DNA from 3 places in the Streptomyces sp. NPDC029122 genome. Region 1 is predicted to be linked to each of the others. Evidence: riboswitches for the same ligand, from Rfam matches in the RefSeq annotation. Region 1 holds a riboswitch; each other region holds the start of a gene.
The links. Region 1 has a riboswitch for cyclic di-AMP ahead of ACZ4WZ_RS12780 (transglycosylase family protein). Riboswitches for the same ligand answer to the same signal wherever they lie in the genome.
Positions count from the first base shown of each region.

Region 1 (3,647 bases):
AGGCCGGTGGACAGGCCCTTGGTGTGCAGGACCTTCTTGAGGGTGTGGTAGACCTCGGCACCCCAGCGCAGCGCCTCGGAGAAGGACTCCGCGCCGATCGGGGCGATCATGAACTCCTGGATGTCGACGTTGGAGTCGGCGTGCGACCCACCGTTGAGGATGTTCATCATCGGAACGGGCAGCAGGTGCGCGTTCGGGCCGCCGAGGTAGCGGAACAGCGGCAGGTCCGAGGCCTCGGACGCGGCGTGCGCGACGGCCAGGGAGACGCCGAGGATGGCGTTGGCGCCGAGCGAGCCCTTGTTGTCGGTGGCGTCGAGGTCGAACATGGCCTGGTCGATCAGGCGCTGCTCGGTGGCGTCGTAGCCGACGAGCTCCGGGCCGATCTGCTCGATGACGGCGAGGACGGCCTTCTCCACGCCCTTGCCCATGTAACGGTTGGGGTCACCGTCACGGAGCTCGATGGCCTCGAAGGCACCGGTGGAGGCGCCGGACGGAACGGCAGCACGGCCGGTGCTGCCGTCGTCGAGGCCCACCTCGACCTCGACCGTGGGGTTGCCTCGGGAGTCCAGGATTTCCCGGGCTACGACGACGTCGATGGACGGCACGAGCATCTCCTTCTGGGATGTGACGCTGGGTGTGCGGTGGCGTGGGGCCGTGGGACGGCCCTGCCGACTAGAGCCTAACCGGCTCGGGGCAGTGGGCTGCCCGACCGCCCGGGTCCTGGGACGAAAAAGGTGCCGAATGCCCGCCTTCCGGGACATAGGGCCCGTGTTCCTGTGCGTTCCGCGGCGGGCCGGGCATCGGAAGCCGGAGGTCCGGTTCCGCTATGCGGGTACCGGCGCACGACATGCCGCCGCCCGGCGCGTGGGGGATACGCGCCGGGCGGTGGGGATGCTGCGGGGTGCCGCGAGTGTTACGCGGACGTTCAGGCGAGCTTCAGCTTCTGGCCCGGGAAGATCAGGTCGGCGTCGGACACGGTGTCCTTGTTGAGCTCGAAGAGCTTCTCCCAGCCGCCCTTGACCTTGTTGGCCTCGGCGATGGTGCCCAGGGTGTCGCCCTCCTTGACCACGTAGGTGCCGTTGCCCGTCTTCGGGGCCTCGGTCTTCGGGGTCGACGGCTTGGCCGGGGTCCAGTTGCCCGAGCCGGAGCCGGAGCCCTTGGTCTCGGTGTCGGCCTTCGGCGTGGACGGCTTCGCCGGGGCGGGCTTGGCCGGGGCCGGCTTGGCCGGGGCGGGCTTGGTGGCGGGCTTCGGCTTGGCCGGGGTGGCCGTGCCGCCGCCGGTGTACGCGGAGTTGGACAGGCCGACGCCGCAGTGCGGCCAGGCGCCCTTGCCCTGGCCCTTGAGGACCTTCTCGGCGATGGCTATCTGCTGGGCCTTGCTGGCCTGGTTGGCCTGCGAGGCGTAGGCCTTGCCGCCGTACGCCGCCCAGGTGGAGGCCGAGAACTGCAGACCGCCGTAGTAGCCGTTGCCGGTGTTGATGGACCAGTTGCCGCCGGACTCGCAGGCGGCGACCTTGTCCCACTCGGACGCCGTGGCGGCGCTGGCGGTGCCCGCGGCCATCAGCGGGGCCGCGACGGCGACACCGGCGACACCGGCGAGCGTGACGATGCGGACGGCCTTGGAGCCGCGGCGGTGCTTGCCCTTGCCGGAAAGCAGCATGGATTTCTCCTCACCGACGCCTTCGAGGTGAGCTGTCGGGTTCGGGCGGATGAGTTGCCCGGTCACGCGGCGCGGCGCGTGTCTTCACCCCTAGCCGGTACGCGGCCGTCTCTCAACGGCCTCTCCCGGCGCCTACCTTGGTTCCCCCGCTCCTGCCTTCGGCGCTTGCGCGACGACTGTTCCCTCCGTCCGCCGGCAGGATTCGGCGATGCGGTCGAAGGAGCCCGCGGTGGCGAGCGATTCAGAAGGTAGACAGGTCTCTCCCCGATGTTCAACGTGTGATTTTGGGGAGAAACCGGCCTACTTGCGTTCCTCAAAGGCGCGTTTGCGCAGGTCGGAGCGGGGTTTGCGGAAGTTCCGGAACGAGACACGCCAGTTGACCGGAAGAGATGCATGTCTCATTTACCGATAACGGACATTCAAGTCTTATTGGATGCCCGAACTGCCCCTATTCCTTGGTTAGATCCAGGTTCTGGCCCGGCTTGATGAGGTCCGCGTCCCCGCCGATGACCTGCTCGTTGGCCTTGTAGAGCTCGTTCCAGCCCCCCTTGACCCCCTTGGCGTCCGCGATGGCCGCGAGGCTGTCGCCCGGCTTCACGGTGTACGTGGGATCGGTGGCGGCGGCTGACGCCGCGCCAGGCGCCGCCGGCAGCTCGACGGCGGCCGGGCCGCGGTGCTTGCCCCCGCCGTCGCCCGCCTCGGCGGACGGGGTGGCCGACGGGGTGCCGGACGGGGTGCCCGACGGGGTGCCCGGGACGGCCGGGGCGGTCGGCGTGAGGCCCGGGACGGCCGGGGCCGTCGGGTCGGCCGGGGAGGTCGGGGTGCCGGGCGCGGTCGGGGAGACCGGGGCGACGGGGGTGCCGGGGGCGGTCGGGGAGACCGGGGGCGTGGTGGGCTGCACGGTGAAGTCCGGCTCCGGCATGACGGGCAGTCCGCTGGAGGGGCCGAGCGGGTAGTCCGGCAGCACGCTCGGGCCGGTGGACGGGCTGTTCGGCGCCGGGGTCGGCGCCCCGAAGTCGGTGGAGGGCTTGCCCTTGCCGGTGACCGGCACCGATTCGTCCGGCCGGGCCGGGGTGGGCGCGACGGGCCCCGGGTTCTTGTTGTCGCCCGGGTCCACCTCGGGCTTCGGCCCCTGCTGGGTCAGCCCGGCCGAGGCGGAGCACAGCGGCCACGCCTGGGGGCCCTGGGAGGCCAGCACCCGCTCGGCGACCGCGATCTGCTGGGAGCGGCTGGCGAGGTCCGGGCGCTCCGCGTACGCGAGTCCGCCCGCGTTCTTCCACTGCTCCAGCGTGAACTGCAGGCCGCCGTAGGCGCCGCTGCCGGAGTTCGCGCTCCAGGTGCCGCCGCTCTCGCAGTCGGCGACCTTGTCCCACGTGGCGGTGTCGGCCGCGCTCGCGCCGGTGGCGGCGAGCAGCGGCATGGCCAGCGCGGAGCCGGTGACTCCTGCGGTGACGACGATCGCGGGTACCTGGCGGGGGCGTCTGTGGCGGCCGTTCCCGGGAAGCATGAGACTGCACCTTTCGTATAACGGCGGGGTAACGGCAGAACCTAGCCGCCTTCGAACGGATGTCACAAGTTCGGGAGTGGACTGACTTCCGGTCAGTTCCGCTTCGCGCGCGCCCTCAGGCGTTCGGGACTGTGAAGCGGACCGGGAGGGTGCGCAGGCCACGCATGATGAGTCCGCCGCGCCAGCGCAGGTCCGTGGGGGGAACGGCGAGTTCCAGATCCGGCAGACGCTTCAGCAAAGTTCCGAGGGCCGTCTGGCCTTCGAGGCGGGCGAGCGGAGCGCCGAGGCAGTAGTGGATCCCGTGGCCGTATCCGAGGTGCTGATTGTCACTCCGGGAGAGGTCGAGGGTGTCCGGGACGGCGAACCGCTCCGGATCGCGGTCGGCCGCCGCGAGGACCACGAGCACGGGGTCCCCGGCCGCGATGTCCTGGCCGCCGAGGGTCAGCGACCCGGTGGCGAACCGCCAGGTGGCGAGCTCCA
Region 1 is NZ_JBVHWK010000008.1:150,971-154,617, reverse strand. It holds gene eno (phosphopyruvate hydratase) at 1-611, opposite strand, end outside; gene ACZ4WZ_RS12780 (transglycosylase family protein) at 926-1,660, opposite strand; cyclic di-AMP (ydaO/yuaA leader) riboswitch at 1,663-1,834, opposite strand; gene ACZ4WZ_RS12775 (LysM peptidoglycan-binding domain-containing protein) at 2,109-3,167, opposite strand; gene ACZ4WZ_RS12770 (cytochrome P450 family protein) at 3,283-3,647, opposite strand, start outside.

Region 2 (3,647 bases), on a different contig from region 1:
GGTGTCGAAGCCGGTCGTCACCATCACCAGGCCGACGGAACTCGTGAGGTCGGCCACGGCCGCCTCGAACCGTTCCGCGACGTCGTCCGGGTCGCTGCCGGGGCGGATGATGTCGTTGCCGCCCGCGCAGAAGCTGACGAGGTCCGGTGCGAGTTCCTTGGCCCTGGGGACCTGGTCGGCCACGATCTGGTCGAGGAGCTTGCCCCGCACGGCCAGATTCGCGTAGCGGAAGTCGTGCTCGTCGCGCTGATCGGCCAGGAGCACGGCGAGCCGGTCCGCCCAGCCGAGATAAGAATCCCCGGGTCCCGGGTCCCCCACGCCCTCGGTGAAGCTGTCCCCGATCGCCGCGTACGAGCCGATGGTCTTCAGTGTCGTCTTCGTCGCTGCCACGGAAAGACATCCTTCACCTTGGCAACCAACCTACGCCAACGTAATGAGGGGTTGACGGGCCGTGATCTATACCACGCAGGGGATAAGGAATAAGTACACGTGGGGCCGGGACCCCCCTCGGGTCCCGGCTCCACGCGGGTCACCGTGCCGACGGCGGGTGCCGTCAGATGCTCACGCCCTTGGAGCGGAGGTAGGCGAGCGGGCTGACGTCCGAGCCGTAGGACGGGCCCGTGCGGATCTCGAAGTGGAGGTGCGGGCCGGTCACGTTGCCGGTCGCGCCGGAGAGGCCGATGGCCTGGCCGCCGGTGACGCTCTGGCCCGCCGAGACGGACAGCGAGGAGAGGTGGGCGTACTGGGAGTACTTGCCGTCGGCGTGCTTGATGACGACCTCGTTGCCGTACGCGCCGCCCCAGCCTGCGGAAACGACGGTGCCCGCGCCGACGGCCTTCACGGTGGTGCCGGTGCGCGCGATGAAGTCGACGCCGGTGTGGTAGCCGGAGGACCACATGGCTCCGCTCGCCCGGTACTGGGTGGAGACACCCCCGGCGACGGGGGCGGTGAACCCGGAGGCGGTGGCGGGCGCGGAGGCCTTCTCGCTCTTGGCCGCGGCGCCGGAGCCCTGGGCGGCCGTGCCGCCGGAGGGGCGGGCCGCCGTGCCGCCGGAGCCCTTGGCCGTGCCCTGCGCGGTGCCCTTCGGGGACGAGCTCCCGCCGGTCTTGCCCTTGGAGCCGGCCGGAGCATCGCTCGAGGATCCCTCGGCCGGGGCCGCAGGGGCCTTCGGGGCGGGGGCCGCGGCCCGGCCGCCGCCGAGGGTCAGCTTCAGGCCCGGGTGGATGAGGGACGGGTCGGCGCCGACGGCCTCGCGGTTGTCGGCGTACAGGCGCTCCCAGCCGCCGTCCAGCCGGCGCTCGGCGGCGATCTTGGAGAGGTAGTCGCCGGGCACGACCGTGTAGACGGTGGGTGCGGCGGCGGGGGCCTGCGACGGCAGGGCTTCGGGGGCCTGCGCGCTCTGCGCGGGCGCGGCCTCGGCCGGGGCGGCTCCCGGGGCGGCGTGGGCGCCGACGGCACCCATCAGCGGGAGCGCGAGGGCCGCCCCGCCGGTTCCCGCGACGGCGAGACCGCGGGATATGGAACGGGACTTCGGACGGCGGTGCTTACCCTTTGCGGGCATGGCGGATTCCTCTCCGGCGCCTGCGAGGTGAGCTGTCGGGTTCGGACTGGAGATGTCCGGCCGTACGTGCGGAGCACGGGTTCGGCTTCACCCCAAGCTGCGCCGGAAACGCTCCGGAACAGCGGCCTACCTGGTTCCCCCGCTCCTGCCGCGCGCGATGGTCGGGTGCGGTTCCCGGGCGGCGGCAGGATTAGGCGGTCCACCCGGATCGATCGCGAAGGTAATCGAGCGGGGCACCGGGCAACAAGCCGTGAATTACCTGACGCAATCGCAGATATGAAGGATCAATGGAATTCCGGTCACCCTGCGTCCATTCCGCACCATCAACAACCCCCTCCACAAGGCAATTCGGTTTTCGTGATCAGGCACGCACGGTCACCGTATGATCTGGCTCACGGGGCCCTGCCCGATCTCGCCTCCACATACGGCAAGTTGCTCCCAACCGGATCAATTCGGACACCACAGGACCACACGGAGGAATACACGTGACTCAGCAGATACCCCAGCCCCTTCCGGCCGGACACCAGCCCGGTGCGGAGCTGTCCGGAGTGCGCAACTTCCGTGATGTGGGCGGGTTGCCGACCACCGACGGACGGAGGGTCAGGCCGGGACGACTGTTTCGAAGCGGACATCTGGCGCATGCCACCGAAACCGATGCAGAGTTCCTCGGATCGCTGGGACTGCACACCGTCTTCGACTTCCGCAACGCAGCCGACCATGCCCTGGAGGGCCCGGACGTCGAACTGCCCGGTGTGCGCAACGTGAACATTCCGCTGACGGACCCCGCCGACGGCCGCGAGTTCTGGAAGATGGTCCGCGACGGCGAGCTCGACCAGCTCCGCGGACTCCTGGGCGAGGGCAGAGCGGCCGCCCGCATGAGGGACTCGTACCGCACGATCATCCACACGCGCACCGCCGAACAGAGCCGCGTCGTGCACGCGCTCGCGCTGGACAGCGTGCCGGCGCTCATGCACTGCGCCGCCGGCAAGGACCGGGCGGGGCTGTCGGTCGCGGTGACCCTGCTCGCCCTGGGCGTGGAGCGCGAGGCGATCGTGGCGGACTACCTGGAGTCCAGTGCCCCGCACAACCGCTACCGGGTGCGCCGGGGCGGCGACGCGCCCGAGGCCCGCTCCCCCGAGGTGATGGAACTGCTGGCGCCCCTGTTCGACGCCCGCGCGGAGTACCTGCTGGAGGCCTTCACGGCCATCGACGAACGGTGGGGCGGCGTCGACCGCTACCTCGCCGAGGGGCTGGCGCTCGCCCCCGAGACCCTGGAGCGGCTGCGGGACCGGCTCCTGGACTGAGCGCAGGAGCCGGACGGGCAGCCGGAGGGGGCGGAAGGCGGCCGGAGGGGGCGCGGACGGACCCCCTCCGGCCGGCGCCTCAGCGGTTGCCGACCGCCTGCTTCATCAGGGTCCTGCCGAAGTCCCACATGAGCCCGCCCCCGCCGTGCGCCTCGTCCATGACCTCCTGGAAGGCACCGACGAACCGCTCCACGTCCGCCTCGTCCACGATGAGCGGCGGGATGAGCTTGATGACCTCCAGGTGGTCCCCGGAGACCTGGGTGAGGATCCGGTGCCTGCGCAGCAGCGGCACCACGACCATCTGGGCGAACAGCCCCTTGCGGGCCGCCTGGAGCACCGCCCAGCGGCTGCGCAGGCCCAGGGAGGAGGGCCTGCCGAACTCGATGCCGATCATCAGCCCGCGTCCGCGCACCTCGTGCAGCAGCTCGTACCGGTCCACGAGCGCCGCGAGGCGTCCGCGCAGCAGGTCGCCCATGGCCCGGGCGTTGGCCACCAGCTCCTCGTCCTCCATGACCGACAGCACCGCCAGCCCGGCCGCCATGGCCTGGGCGTTGGAGCCGAAACTGGCCGAGTGCACCAGCACCCGGTCCATGGACGAGTACACCTTCTGGAAGATCCAGTCCTTGCCCAGGGTCGCGCCGACGGGCACGTAGCCACCGGAGAGGGCCTTGGCCACGCACACCAGGTCCGGTTCCACCCCGGGCTCGTGCTGGTACGCGTAGAAGTCCCCGGTCCGTCCGAGGCCGGTCTGCACCTCGTCGGCGATGAGGAGCGCCTTGTGC
Region 2 is NZ_JBVHWK010000005.1:20,128-23,774, forward strand. It holds gene ACZ4WZ_RS08240 (SGNH/GDSL hydrolase family protein) at 1-390, opposite strand, end outside; gene ACZ4WZ_RS08245 (M23 family metallopeptidase) at 554-1,561, opposite strand; cyclic di-AMP (ydaO/yuaA leader) riboswitch at 1,566-1,728, opposite strand; gene ACZ4WZ_RS08250 (tyrosine-protein phosphatase) at 2,047-2,865, shown strand; gene ACZ4WZ_RS08255 (aspartate aminotransferase family protein) at 2,945-3,647, opposite strand, start outside.
Region 2: it holds a riboswitch for cyclic di-AMP, as region 1 does, so the genes downstream of both, ACZ4WZ_RS08245 (M23 family metallopeptidase) here and ACZ4WZ_RS12780 (transglycosylase family protein) in region 1, are expected to answer to the same signal.

Region 3 (3,647 bases), on a different contig from region 1:
CACGACGGCAAGCAGCCGCCGCGCGACGGCACGCTCCCCGAGATCATGGGCGGGCAGCTGCGCGAGGAGATCGTCGAGGAGGTCCCGGCGCGCGCGCTGATGGCCGCCTACCGCCTGCCGCACGACGGCACCCGTGAGTGCGACGCCGCCGACGTGGCACTGACCGTGCTGGGCGGCGGCGAGTCCTCCCGCCTGCACAACCGCCTGGTACGCCGCGACCAGACGGCCGTGGCGGCCGGCTTCGGCATGCTGCGGCTGGCCGGCGCGCCCTCGCTGGGCTGGCTGGACGTCAAGACCTCCAGCGGCGTCGAGGTGCCCGCCATCGAGGCGGCCGTGGACGAGGAGCTCGCGCGGTTCGCCGCCGAGGGCCCGACGGCCGAGGAGATGGAGCGGGCACAGGCGCAGCTGGAGCGCGAGTGGCTGGACCGGCTGAGCACGGTGGCCGGACGGGCCGACGAACTGTGCCGCTTCGCGGTGCTGTTCGGCGACCCGCAGCTGGCCCTGACCGCCGTCCAGCGGGTGCTGGACGTCACCGCCGAGGAGGTGCAGGCCGTGGCCGCGGCCCGACTGCGCCCCGACAACCGCGCGGTACTGGTCTACGAGCCGCTGGCCGGCGCCGAGGCCCACGAGACCGAGCAGCACGACGAGAACGAGGGGGCGGAGCAGTGAGCGACACCGCAGCCGTCACGATGACCTTCCACCCGCGGCCGCAGGCCGGCGAGGCGAAGCCGTGGGCCTTCCCGGCCCCCGAGCGTTCCACGCTCCCCAACGGCCTGACCTTGCTGCGCTGCCACCGCCCCGGCCAGCAGGTGGTGGCGGTCGAGGTCAACCTCGCGGCCCCGCTGGACGCCGAGCCCGAGGGGCTCGACGGGGTGGCCACGATCATGGCCCGCGCCCTGTCGGAGGGCACCGACAAGCACTCCGCCGAGGAGTTCGCCGCCGAGCTGGAGCGCTGCGGCGCCACGCTCGACGCCCACGCCGACCACCCCGGCGTGCGGGTCTCCCTGGAGGTCCCGGCCTCCCGGCTGCCCAAGGCGCTCGCACTGCTCGCCGAGGCCCTGAGCGCGCCCGCCTTCGCCGACAGCGAGGTCGACCGCCTGGTGCGCAACCGGCTCGACGAGATCCCGCACGAGCTGGCCAACCCGCAGCGCCGCGCCGCCAAGGAACTCTCCAAGGAGCTGTTCCCCGCGACGCTGCGCATGTCCCGTCCGCGCCAGGGCACCGAGGAGACGGTCGCGCGGATCGACGCCGGCGCCGTACGCGCCTTCTACGAGGCGCACGTACGCCCCTCCACCACCACCGCGGTGGTGGTCGGCGACCTGACCGGCATCGACCTGGACGCCCTGCTGGCGGACACCCTGGGCACGTGGACGGGCGACACGGCCGCGCCCCGCCCCGTCCCGCCGGTGACGGCCGACGACCGGGGCCGCGTGGTCATCGTGGACCGGCCGGGCGCCGTCCAGACGCAGTTGCTGATCGGCCGGATCGGCCCGGACCGGCACGACATCGTCTGGGCACCGCAGGTGCTCGGCACCTACTGCCTCGGCGGCACCCTCACCTCCCGCCTGGACAAGGTGCTGCGCGAGGAGAAGGGCTACACGTACGGCGTGCGGGCCTTCGGGCAGGTGCTGCGTTCGACCGCCGACGGCAAGGGCGCCTCGATGCTCGCCATCAGCGGTTCGGTGGACACCCCCCACACGGGTCCCGCGCTGGAGGACCTCTGGAAGGTGCTGCGCACCCTCGCGGAGGGCGGACTGACCGACGCCGAGCGGGACGTGGCGGTGCAGAACCTGGTGGGCGTGGCCCCGCTGAAGTTCGAGACGGCCGCCTCGGTCGCCGGCACGCTCGCCGACCAGGTGGAGCAGGAGCTGCCGGACGACTTCCAGTCGCGGCTGTACGCGCGGCTGGTCGAAACCGGTACGGCGGAAGCCACTTCGGCCGTGGTGAGCGCCTTCCCGGTGGACCGCCTCGTCACCATCCTGGTGGGCGACGCCGCGCAGATCGAGGAGCCCGTCCTGGCCCTCGGGATCGGCGAGGTCACCGTCGTCTCCAACTGAGCGGCGCACCGCCTGAGACGGGCCGGCAACCGGCCCCGTTTCCAGGGGGCTTCGGCGGAACATCCGCCGAAGCCCCCTTTGTCCGTTTGGTGGAGTGGCTGCGTGTATGCGGTGTGGCGTACGCAACAAAAGCGCTCGTCTGTTTGGCGATTGACTGACGATCCGCCTAGCGTCGGCCGTGCTGTTCGTCAGTTCGTACCCGCCGCACCCGCGGCACCGGACAGCGATCGCCGAGTCCCCGTCAGGCGCGAGCCTGGGGAGCCGGGGACCCACATGCGTCCCTGGGGTGAATCGGACCCCCTCGCAAGAGGAGGCCCGTAGGAGACCTTCCTGCTCCGAACCCGTCAGCTAACCCGGTAGGCGAGAGGGAAGGAAAGGATCACCCCCTTCATGGCGTTTGGCAGTCGTGCCGCCGGTTCTGGTAAGCACCGTGGTTCCAGCCGTCTGAGCCGCAAGACCGCCGGCTACGCCGGCATCGCCGCCCTCGCCACCACGGGCGTGGTCGGCACCCTGGCCGCTCCGGCCTTCGCGGCGGACAACAGCAGCGCTCCGTCCATGGAGGACACCGGTCAGAACGCGATCGTCGTCGCCGACGGTCTGCAGGACGACATCGAGGTCCAGGCCGAGTCCCAGCAGCGCGCCGCCGAGGCCGTCGCCGCCCAGGCGCAGGCCGAGGCCGAGGCGAAGCAGCGGGCCGCCGAGGCCAAGCGCGCCGCCGAGGCCGCCGAGGCCAAGGCCAAGGCCGAGCGTGAGGCCGCCGAGGCCAAGGCCAAGGAGGAGGAGCGCAAGCGCTCCAACGCCTTCGTGGCCCCGGTCAGCGCCTCCGTCACCACCCAGTACGGCGCGGGCGGCGGCATGTGGTCCTCCGGCAGCCACACGGGCATCGACTTCGCCGTCGCCCAGGGCACCTCCGTGCACGCCGTTGGCGCGGGCACCGTCGTCGAGGCCGGCTGGGGTGGCGCGTACGGCAACAACGTCGTCATCCGCCACAACGACGGCACCTACACCCAGTACGGGCACATGTCCTCGCTGAACGTCTCCGTCGGCGAGCAGGTCGGCGCCGGCACGGTCATCGGCCTGTCGGGCAACACGGGCAACTCCAGCGGCGCGCACCTGCACTTCGAGGCCCGCACGGGCGCCTCGTACGGCTCGGACATCAACCCGCTGACGTACCTGCGCAACCGCGGCGTCGGCATCTGACCCGCAGCGCGCTTCACCGAAGAAGGCCCCGGCTCACCGAGCCGGGGCCTTCTTCGTCGTGCCTTCTTCCGCCGCGTGTCCGCCGCTGTCGCCGTCGCCTTCGCGCCACCGGCCGGCCGTCGATTGTTCCGGATTTCCGGGCCCGCTCGGAAATTATCGCGTGTTGCAATAGAGTCGCAGCACGGCCACGATAAACCGAACCGAAACCCAGCGGAGGTCCGGCCTTGCGTATTCCGGCGCACGCGGTGTGCACAGCGATTCGCGACGATATCGTCTCCGGATTCTTCGGGCCGGGCGGCCGGCTCACCGAGGAGGTGCTCGCCCGCCGCTACGGGGTCTCGCGCGTCCCGGTCCGCGAGGCGCTGCGCACCCTGGAGTCCGAGGGCTTCG
Region 3 is NZ_JBVHWK010000020.1:23,808-27,454, reverse strand. It holds gene ACZ4WZ_RS22475 (M16 family metallopeptidase) at 1-669, shown strand, start outside; gene ACZ4WZ_RS22470 (M16 family metallopeptidase) at 690-2,057, shown strand; cyclic di-AMP (ydaO/yuaA leader) riboswitch at 2,276-2,435, shown strand; gene ACZ4WZ_RS22465 (M23 family metallopeptidase) at 2,448-3,257, shown strand; gene ACZ4WZ_RS22460 (GntR family transcriptional regulator) at 3,482-3,647, shown strand, end outside.
Region 3: it holds a riboswitch for cyclic di-AMP, as region 1 does, so the genes downstream of both, ACZ4WZ_RS22465 (M23 family metallopeptidase) here and ACZ4WZ_RS12780 (transglycosylase family protein) in region 1, are expected to answer to the same signal.